3 regions of the Streptomyces sp. NPDC056296 genome follow, and region 2 is predicted to be linked to each of the others. Evidence: riboswitches for the same ligand, from Rfam matches in the RefSeq annotation. Region 2 holds a riboswitch; each other region holds the start of a gene.

Region 1 (3,265 bases), on a different contig from region 2:
GCTGAGCCGGAAGGCCTCGGTGGCCCACGCCAGGTAGGCCGGGCGGTCGGCTCCGCGCAGCGGGAGGGTCTCGCGCAGCGCGGGCTCGTCCACCTGGATGACCGAACCGCCGGCCGCCTCCAGGTCGTTCACCTCGTCGCGCAGGGCGAGGGCGACCTGGCGGGCGGTGTCGCCGAGGGGCTGGTCGTCGCGGACGAAGGACCAGGCGAGCATGGTGACCGGCCCGGTGAGCATGCCCTTGACGGGGCGAGAGGTGAGCGACTGGGCGTACGTCGTCCAGCGCACCGTCATCGGTTCGGGCCGGGAGACGTCACCGGCAAGGATCGGTGGGCGGACGTAACGGGTGCCGTAGGACTGCACCCAGCCGTGCTGTGTGGCCAGGTACCCCGTCAGCTGTTCGGCGAAGTACTGCACCATGTCGTTGCGTTCGGCCTCGCCGTGCACGAGGACGTCGAGGCCGGTCTTCTCCTGGAAGGCGATGACCTCCTGGATCTCGGCCTTGATGCGCTCCTCGTAGCCTGCCGTGCCGATGCGGCCCGCGCGCAGGTCGGCGCGGGCGGTACGCACTTCGCCGGTCTGCGGGAACGAGCCGATGGTGGTGGTCGGCAGGAGCGGCAGGCCGAGGGCGGCGCGCTGGGCGGTGGCCCGCTCGGGGTAGGGCTGGGGGCGCCGGGTGTCGGTGTCCGTGACGGCGGAGGCGCGAGCGCGGACGGCGGGGTCGTGGGTGATGGGGGAGTTCACCCGGGCGGCGAGGTCGGCCCGGTTCGCGGCCAGTCGGGCGGTGATCGTGTCGGTGCCGAGGGTCAGGCCCTCGGCGAGGGTGACGATCTCGCCCGCCTTCTGGCGGGCGAAGGCGAGCCAGCGCAGGATCTGGGGGTCGGTGTCCCGTTCGGCGGCCGTGTCGAGGGGGACGTGGAGGAGGGAGCAGGAGGCGGCCACGTCGACCCGGTCGGCCAGGCCGAGCAGGGTGGCGAGGGTGGCGAGGGACTGCTCCAGGTCGTTGATCCAGACGTTGCGGCCGTCGACGACACCGGCGACCAGGCGCTTGCCGGGCAGCCCGCCCACGGCCGCGAGGGCGTCGAGGTTGGCGGCCGCGGCGTCCGTGAAGTCCAGGGCGAGTCCGTCGACGGGGGCGTTGGCCAGGACGGGCAGGGCTTCGCCGAGGCGGTCGAAGTAGGAGGCGATCAGGAGCCTCGGCCGGTCGTCGAGGGCGCCGAGGTCGCGGTAGGCGCGGGCGGCGGCGTTCAGTTCGGCCGGGGCGCGGTCCTCGACCAGGGCGGGCTCGTCGAGCTGCACCCACTCGGCGCCGGCCGCGCGCAGGTCGGCGAGGACTTCGGCGTACACGGGCAGCAGCCGGTCCAGCAGGGTGAGCGGCTCGAAGTCCGCGGGCGCGTCCGGGGCGGGCTTGGCGAGCAGCAGGTAGGTGACCGGCCCGACCAGTACCGGGCGGGCGCTCAACCCGAGCCCGAGGGCCTCCTTCAGCTCGGCCACCTGCTTGGCCGAGTCGGCGGTGAACACCGAGTCCGGGCCCAGTTCGGGCACCAGGTAGTGGTAGTTGGTGTCGAACCACTTGGTCATCTCCAGCGGCGCGACGTCCTGGGTGCCGCGGGCCATGGCGAAGTAGCCGTCCAGCGCGTCGGCGGCGACGGCGTCGCGGTGGCGGGCGGGGACCGCGCCGACCATGACGGTGGTGTCGAGGACGTGGTCGTAGTACGAGAAGTCGCCGGTCGGGACCTCGCCGATGCCGGCCTCGGCGAGCTGCCGCCAGTTGGCGGCGCGCAGTTCGGCGGCGGCCAAGTGGAGGGCTTCGGCGGTGACGCGGCCCTTCCAGTAGCCCTCGATCGCCTTCTTCAGTTCCCGGTTCGGGCCCTGGCGGGGATAGCCGTACACGGTGGCCCGTGCTGCCGCGGCCGCGGACTTGCTGGTCACGGAGATCTCCTTCGCGAGATGAATCCCTGAGATCCCGGGGACGGGACGAGAGCGCGAAGGGGTGACGACCGGGCGGGATCGACGTCGCGCGGCACAGCGCGGTCGTCCGCCTGGTATGTACGCCGACCCGCCCACGAGGTCACCGGGATGTCCGCGCACGAGTCGTCCGTACGCGGGCAACGGGCAGGTCTTCGGACTCACGGGCACGTCTCAGTCGTACGAGACATCTACTGGCCGTCGCTTCCCAGACCCTGTTCACCGGGTCCAGTGCTGATGACGGCGGTCGTTCCCGCTCACCGCTGCGGGGCAGTCCCGGATTCCCACCGGGTTCCCTCTTACGACGCTCCCGCCAGGGCCCCCAAGCCTTTTGGGCCGTGGGGGAGGACGGGGCGAACCAGCTGCGCTCGCCAGCCTACCGTGGCGTGCGGACCGGTCAGCCAGGGGCGGTTCGGCTGAGGTGCTCCCAGGACCGGTACAGATCCGCCTGGGCCCGGCCCATCTCCAGTACGTGATCGAAGGACTGGCTGCCGACTATGAGCCGTCGGGGCGGGTCCGGCAGCGCGGCCAGCTCCATGATGACCGGGGCGGCGGTCTCCGGGCCCGGGGCGACGGCGTCGCCCCACATCGCCTCCATCTCGGTGCGCAGGGGCTGATACCGCGCCAGGGGTTCGGTGTTCGTGGTGCCCGCGGTGAACAGGCCGGTCTCGTAGCCGCCCATCTGCACGATGGTGACCTTGACGCCGAACCCCTCGACCTCCATCGCGAGCGCCTCGCTGACCGAGTCCAGTGCGGCCTTGCCCGCGCCGTAGAAGCCGACGGTGGCCATGCCGCCGCCGCTGCCCATCGAGGTGACCTGGAGGAGCCGGCCCCCGCCCTGGGCGCGCAGGTGAGGAAGGGCCGCCTGGGCCACCCACACGGCGCCGAAGAAGTTCACGTCCATGTGCGCCCGGATCTGCTCCTCCGTGGCTTCCTCCACCATGCCGTAGAGCATCGCGCCGGCGTTGTTGACGACGACGTCCAGCCTGCCGAAGGCGCCTGCCGCGCGCTCAACGCCGTCGAACACGCCCTGGCGGTCGGTGACATCCAGCGAAAGAGGAACCAGGTGGTCGGGGTACTTCTCGGTCAGTTCCTCCAGGGGACCGACGTTGCGGGCGGCGGCGACCACCCGGTCGCCGCCCGCCAGCGCGGCCTCGGTGAAAGCCCTGCCCAGGCCGCGGGAGGCTCCGGTGATGAGCCAGACTCTTGCACGCGTCACACTGCCTCACTCTCAGTAAACGAAACGGCTCGTCTCGGTTCGTTCAGAGCTTAGAGGATCCCTCTCGGCTTTTCAATACGG
Region 2 (3,265 bases):
AGCGGGCTCGCCCTGCTGGCGGTGCGGCGGGCGGGGGCGGCGGGAGACCCGAGGGCGCGCGCGATCCTGGCCACGGCCGGCTCCACCGCCGCGATCTCCACCATCCTCGGCGGGCCGGTGGTCGCGGCCGTCCTGCTCATCGAGGGGGCAGGGCTCGGCGGCGCCCAGCTGGTCGCCCTGCTGCTGCCCTGTCTGCTGGCCAGCGCGGCGGGCGCCCTGGTCTTCACCGGATTCGGGGAGTGGACCGGCCTGAAGATCGGCGCGCTGGCCCTGCACGACGTGCCGCCGGGCGCCAACCCGGACGCGGGCGACTTTTTGTGGGGCGTGCCGACGGCGGCGCTGATCGCGGTGCTGATCACGCTGGCCCGCGAGCTGGGCCACCGGACCGTCTCCTGGACGCGGCACCGCACGGCCCTGCGCACCGTCGCCTGCGCCACGGCGGTCGGCGTCTGCCTCACCGCGTACGCCCTGATCACCGGCCGTTCCCCGGCGGAGGCGGCGCTGTCCGGTCAGGCGACCCTCGCCCAGCTCGCCGCGCACCCGCACGCCTGGTCGGTGGGCGCGCTGGTCGCGCTCGTCGCCTGCAAGGGGCTGGCCTGGGGCATCGCGCTGGGCAGTCTGCGCGGCGGCCCGATCTTCCCGGCCGTACTGCTGGGCACGGCGACGGCCATGGCCTGCTCCGGCCTGCCCGGCTTCGGCGCGACCCCGGCCCTCGCCCTCGGCATCTCCGCCGCGGCGGCCGCGGTGACCGGGCTGCCGCTGGCCAGCGCGGTGCTGGCGGTGCTGCTGGTGGGCGGGGACGCGTACGACCAGATGCCGCTGATCGTCACCGCGTCGGTGGTCGCCTTCGTCGTCACCCAGCTGGTACGCCGGACAGAACCGGGCGCGGGAGCGGAACCGCCGAAGGCGGCGCCGGAGACGGCACGGTGACGGAGCGCCGGGCCACCACCGCGCGGACGGACGGCGCCCGATGGCGTACCGCCTGGCGCACGGCCCGGCCCTGGCTCGCGCGGGCCGGCATCGTGGTGGGCACGGTCGTGGCCTACTTCCTCCTCCCCCTCGACCATCTCGGCCCCGGGCGTCCGGTACTGAGCTGGCTGCTGTTCGCCCTGTTGCTGACCTTCGTGGCCGTGCTGCTGCTCCGCCAGATCCGCCACGTCCTCATCGACCGCCCGGAGACCCGGCCCGGTGTGGTCATCCCCCTGCTGATCATCCTGTCCGTGCACGTCTTCTCGGCCACCTACTACGCCCTCGCCAAGCAGCCGGGCGAGTTCACGGGCCTGCGCACCCGCGTCGACGCGCTGTACTTCACCGTGGTGACACTCGCCACCGTCGGCTACGGGGACATCACCCCGCGGGGCCAGGCCGCGCGGGTCGTGACCGTTCTGCAGATCGCCTACAGCTTCGTGTTCCTCACCGCCGCCGCGACCGCGCTGAGCACACGGGCACGCGCCATGGTGGTCCGGCGCACCGAGCGGGACCGGCCCGACTGACGGCGGCCGAAGGCGCGGCGCCGGCGGCTGTTTCCGCAGCCCCGGGGCCTGTTCGCCGGACCGGCCGGACCGGAGGCCCGCTTGTCACCACCCCTGTGGGAGCACTACTGTCGCCACGCCTTGGTGAACGGGAAATCCGGTGTGATGCCGGTGCGGCCCTCGCCACTGTGAATCGGGAAGTCCGGCTCCGGCCCCAACAGGCAGCCACTGGGTTCTAGGACCCGGGAAGGCGGAGCACGGGCGGTGGTACCCGTAAGCCAGGAGACCGGCCAAGGCGCGTCGTCCATCCACGAGGTGCTGGAGAGGGTCTGCTGAGCCATGCACATAGCCGAGGGCTTTCTGCCACCGGCGCACGCGATCGCCTGGGGTGTCGCGTCCGCGCCGTTCGTCGTCCACGGAGTACGGTCACTCACCCGTGAGGTCAGGGAGCACCCGGAGAGCACCTTGCTCCTCGGTGCCTCCGGAGCCTTCACGTTCGTTCTGTCTGCCCTGAAACTGCCGTCCGTCACCGGCAGTTGCTCACACCCGACCGGCACCGGTCTGGGTGCCATTCTCTTCCGTCCGCCGATCATGGCGGTGCTGGGCACCATCACCCTGCTCTTCCAGGCGCTGCTGCTGGCGCACGGCGGGCTTACCACGCTCGGCGCCAACGTCTTCTCGATGGCGATCGTGGGCCCGTGGGCCGGCTACGCCGTCTACCGGCTGCTGCGCCGCTACGACGTGCCGCTGATGGTCGCGGTGTTCTTCGGGGCGTTCGTCGCCGACCTGTCGACCTACTGCGTCACCAGCGTGCAGCTGGCGCTGGCGTTCCCGGACCCGAGCAGCGGGTTCCTGGGCGCGCTCGGCAAGTTCGGGTCCATCTTCGCCGTCACGCAGATCCCGCTCGCGGTGAGCGAGGGCCTGCTCACGGTCATCGTGATGCGGCTGCTGGTGCAGTCCAGCAAGGGCGAACTGACCCGGCTGGGCGTGCTGTTGACCAAGGCCGGCAAGACCAGCACCGACGAGCCGGAGGCGGTGGCCCGATGAGCCGCAACGCGAAGATCAACGCCCTGCTGCTGCTCGCCGTGGCCGCGCTCGCGGTGCTGCCGCTGGTCCTGGGTCTCGGCGACCACAAGGAGGAGCCGTTCGCCGGTGCCGACGCCGAGGCGGAGACGGCGATCACGGAGATCGAGCCGGACTACGAGCCGTGGTTCTCACCGCTGTACGAGCCGCCGTCCGGGGAGATCGAGTCGGCGCTGTTCGCCGTGCAGGCCGCGATCGGCGCGGGCGTGCTGGCCTACTACTTCGGGCTGCGTCGGGGCCGGCGGCAGGGCGAGGAGCGGGCTGCCGCGGCGCCGCGGGGCGTCCCCGAAGGGGACTGAGTGCTGCCGATCGACGCGGCGGCGCACAGCAGTCGCTGGCGCCGCCGCCATCCCGTGGACAAGGCCGTGCTCGGGCTGGGGCTGACCGTGCTCGCGATCTCGCTGCCGCCCTGGCCGGGCGCGGCGCTGGTGCTGGTGACGGCGCTCGCCGTGCTGCTCGGCCCGGCGGGTGTGCCCGGGCGCCGGCTGTGGCGGGCGTACCGCGTGCCGCTGGGCTTCTGCGTGACCGGGGCGCTGCCGCTGCTGGTGCAGGTCGGGGGCCCGGACGGGTTCCTGACGGCGGCGGACGGCGGGCCGGTGCGCGCCGGTGAGCTGCTGCTGCGCACCTCGGCGGCCTCCCTCGGGGTGCTGCTCTTCGCGTTCACCACACCGATGTCCGACCTGCTGCCCCGTCTGGTGCGGGCCGGCGTG
Region 3 (3,265 bases), on a different contig from region 2:
TCACCGCCGAGACGTACCGCACCCGCCGTGGGACGCAGGGCCCGGTAGACGCATCGCAACAGGGTCGACTTGCCGCTGCCGTTGGGCCCGACGAGCCCCACGACCTGTCCACTGCCCGCCCGCAGTGAGACGTCCTCCAGCACGCGCGCCCCGGAGATCTCCACTGTGACGGTGTCGATGTCGATCTGCATCACACGCCTCCGAAGGTGTAGGTGCGGCGGCGCATGAGCAGGACGAAGCAGGGCACGCCGATGGCGGCGGTCAGTACGCCCAGCGGCAGCTCGGCCGGGGCGAGCACCACGCGCGACAGGATGTCCACCCAGATCAGCAGCACGGCGCCGGCCAGCGGGGCCACGGCCAGCAGCCTGCGGTGGTCCGCCCCGACCAGCATCCGGGCGGCGTGCGGAACCATCAGGCCCACGAAGCCGATCGCCCCGCTGACCGCGACCACGGCCCCGGTGACGGCGGCTGCGGTGAGGAACAGTTCCTTGCGCAGCCGCCCGGGGTCCACGCCCAGCGCGGCAGCGGTCTCGTCGCCCATGGCGAGGGCGTTCAGGCGCCGGGCCGACCAGCCGAGGTGGACGAGGCCGCCGAGTACCGCGCCCGCGGCGATCGGTACGGAGGACCAGCTCGCGCCGCCCAGACTGCCGAGCAGCCACATCACCGCGGACCGGGCCGCTTCACCGTGTTCGGCGGCGAACACCATGAACGTGGTCACGGCCGAGAACCCGTAGTACAACGCGGTACCGGTCAGCACCAGCCGGAGCGGCGTCAGCCCCCTCGGGGTCCGGGCGATCGCGTACACCAGCGTCATGGCGGCGAGCGCGGAGACGAACGCCGCCGTGGACAGCGCCCAGATACCGAGAGCGCCGAAGGCGCCGAAGATGAGCACGGCGTTGGCTCCGACGGCGGCGCCGGAGGAGATGCCGAGTACGAACGGGTCCGCGAGCGCGTTGCGGACCATGGCCTGTACGGCGACGCCGACGGATGCCAGACCGGCACCGACGACGGCCGCGAGCACGGCGCGGGGGAAGCGGAGTTCCCACACGATGGTGTAGGAGGAGACCTCGTCCGGTGCGATGGCCCCGCCGGTCAGCCCCGCCCAGAGGTAGTGCAGCGCCTCGCTCCACGAGAGCCCCGACGCCCCGATGCCCGCCCCGCAGGCCAGGGAGACGGGGAGCGCGACGCACAGGGCCGTCACGAGCAGGGGCAGCGAGACACGCTGAGGTGGTGGGGGTCCGCCGCTCGTACGTTGGTGCGGTACGACGGGTTTACGGTCGCGGAGCGTGGCCACAGGCGGATCGCTTTCGCCTCGGGCCGTGCACCTGCGTGTTCGAAGGAGCGGGCCCGGGCGCTGGGCGCCGTGCGCAGCACCTCTCGCAGTCCACGGCGATTGACAGGAGCTTCACCACCGCGGGTAATCGGGCTTACGGAACCACCCTGTTCGAGGGCTCCGCCTACCGTTGCGGGTCAGCGCCGGACTTCGACCGGACTTCCCCCGCGAGGCGCTTGCAGCTTAGCGCCTGTCCCACGCCCGCTCTCCACGGGGAAGGCACAGGCGGCTGTGGCCGTCCCCGTCGACAGAGGCGGGGACGGCCACAGGAGGCAGGCGGGGTCAGCCGCGCCAGGTGTCGTTGAGTGTGGTTTTGGTGGAGGTGACGGTCGCGGTGCGGTTGGCGCCGCTTTCCCAGGTCACGTTCCCTGCCTCGTCCTTGCGGATGTACTTGTACTCGAAGGACGTGCCCTCGGGGAGCTCCACGTCCAGTTTCCACACCGGATAGGCGGCCGGGTCGAGCTTGAGGGCGCTGCCCGGGTTCCAGTTGCCCAGTTCCGGCCTGTTGCCGGTCACGTAGATGTTCTGGCCCGGGTTGGTGGAGGCGTTGACGGCGAAGGACACGCCGGAGGTCACCGGGTCGGGGTCGGGAGCGGTGCCACCGTCGCAGTTCCGGGCGTTGACGTGCAGGGCCGCGGCCGTGTGGGCGCCGAGGGTGGCGGTGAACCGGCCGGATCCGTCGACGGTGACACCCTTGCCGGACTGAACGTCGCAGTAGTCGCCGGCGGGCAGCGACGTCTGGAACGTACGGGTCAGCGAGGAGCCCTCGTGGTTGATGGCGACGTACGCCTTGGAGCCGCGCCCGAAGGCGATCCGGTCGCCGCCGTTGTCCCACCAGTCGGTCACCGACTGGCCGCGGGCGGCGTTGCGGAAGCCGACCATGGAGGAGATCTCGCGCCAGGCGTGCTGGCACTTCCAGCCGTCGCTGTAGCAGGCGTTCACCTGGCCGCCGCTCGGCGGGCCCGCGTCGCGGTCGGAGAACTCGTAGCCGGAGTGGACGTCGGGGTTGCCGTACGGCCAGGCCAGCATGAAGACGTTGGCCAGGGTGTAGTTGGCGCCGTCCTTGTAGCTGAGGGTCTCGCCGTTGCGTTCGGTGTCGTGGTTGGCGACGAAGACGTTGGACTTGTCCGAGGGCATGTGGCCCCAGGCTTCGCCGAAGTTCTTCAGGTACGCGAGGTTCTCGCCGTTGAAGACGCGCTTGAGGTCGCGTCCGTAGCGGAATTCCTGGACGTCGCCGCTGCCGAGGTACTCGGTCGGGGAGACGGCCTCGCCGGCACCGTGGATGGCCTCGTGCTTCCAGTACACGTTCGGGTTGCTGAGGCGGGACTTGATGTCGGCCAGGTCTCCGGCGGCCATGTGCTTGGCCGCGTCGATCCGGAAGCCGTCGACGCCGAGTGACAGCAGGTCGTTGAGGTAGCCGGCGATCCTGCCCCGGACGTAGTCCTCGCCGGTGTCCAGGTCCGCGAGCCCGACCAGCTCGCACTCCTGGACGTTGAAGCGGTTGCGGTAGTCGTTGATCTGCGAGGTGCAGTTGTCGAAGTCGGGCGCCGAGTAGATGCCCGGATAGTTGTACTTGGTGTACGACGAGCCGCCGGTTCCGGTGCCGTTCCCGGCCGACATATGGTTGATGACCGAGTCGGCGACGACCTTCACACCCGCCGCGTGACACGTGTCGACCATGCTCTTGAACTGTCCGCGGTCACCGAGGCGGCCCGCGATCTTGTAGCTGACCGGCTGGTAGGAGGTCCACCACTGCCCGCCCTGGATGTGCTCCTGAGGCGGGGAGACCTGGACGAAGCCGTAGCCGGCCGGGCCGAGGGTGTCGGTGCACGCCTTGGCGACCGAACTGAACTTCCATTCGAACATCACCGCGGTGACGTCCTTGTCGCCGGGCGGGGAAGCCTGCGCCGGTACCGCGGTGGTGAGGAGGCT

Evidence for each region. Region 2 has a riboswitch for cobalamin ahead of ACFCZF_RS08110 (energy-coupling factor ABC transporter permease). Riboswitches for the same ligand answer to the same signal wherever they lie in the genome.
Region 1: another riboswitch for cobalamin. It lies ahead of metE (5-methyltetrahydropteroyltriglutamate--homocysteine S-methyltransferase); the one in region 2 lies ahead of ACFCZF_RS08110 (energy-coupling factor ABC transporter permease).
Region 3: another riboswitch for cobalamin. It lies ahead of ACFCZF_RS32760 (FecCD family ABC transporter permease); the one in region 2 lies ahead of ACFCZF_RS08110 (energy-coupling factor ABC transporter permease).

The regions. Positions count from the first base shown of each region.
Region 1 covers NZ_JBHJRX010000051.1:13,396-16,660, forward strand. Annotated here, with positions in the region: gene metE (5-methyltetrahydropteroyltriglutamate--homocysteine S-methyltransferase) at 1-1,929, opposite strand, end outside; cobalamin riboswitch at 2,094-2,298, opposite strand; gene ACFCZF_RS30925 (SDR family NAD(P)-dependent oxidoreductase) at 2,363-3,184, opposite strand.
Region 2 covers NZ_JBHJRX010000008.1:143,825-147,089, reverse strand. Annotated here, with positions in the region: gene ACFCZF_RS08120 (chloride channel protein) at 1-930, shown strand, start outside; gene ACFCZF_RS08115 (potassium channel family protein) at 1,020-1,493, shown strand; cobalamin riboswitch at 1,598-1,782, shown strand; gene ACFCZF_RS08110 (energy-coupling factor ABC transporter permease) at 1,812-2,519, shown strand; gene ACFCZF_RS08105 (energy-coupling factor ABC transporter substrate-binding protein) at 2,516-2,854, shown strand; gene cbiQ (cobalt ECF transporter T component CbiQ) at 2,855-3,265, shown strand, end outside.
Region 3 covers NZ_JBHJRX010000058.1:683-3,947, forward strand. Annotated here, with positions in the region: gene ACFCZF_RS32755 (ABC transporter ATP-binding protein) at 1-191, opposite strand, end outside; gene ACFCZF_RS32760 (FecCD family ABC transporter permease) at 191-1,294, opposite strand; cobalamin riboswitch at 1,396-1,531, opposite strand; gene ACFCZF_RS32765 (carbohydrate-binding module family 20 domain-containing protein) at 1,616-3,265, opposite strand, start outside.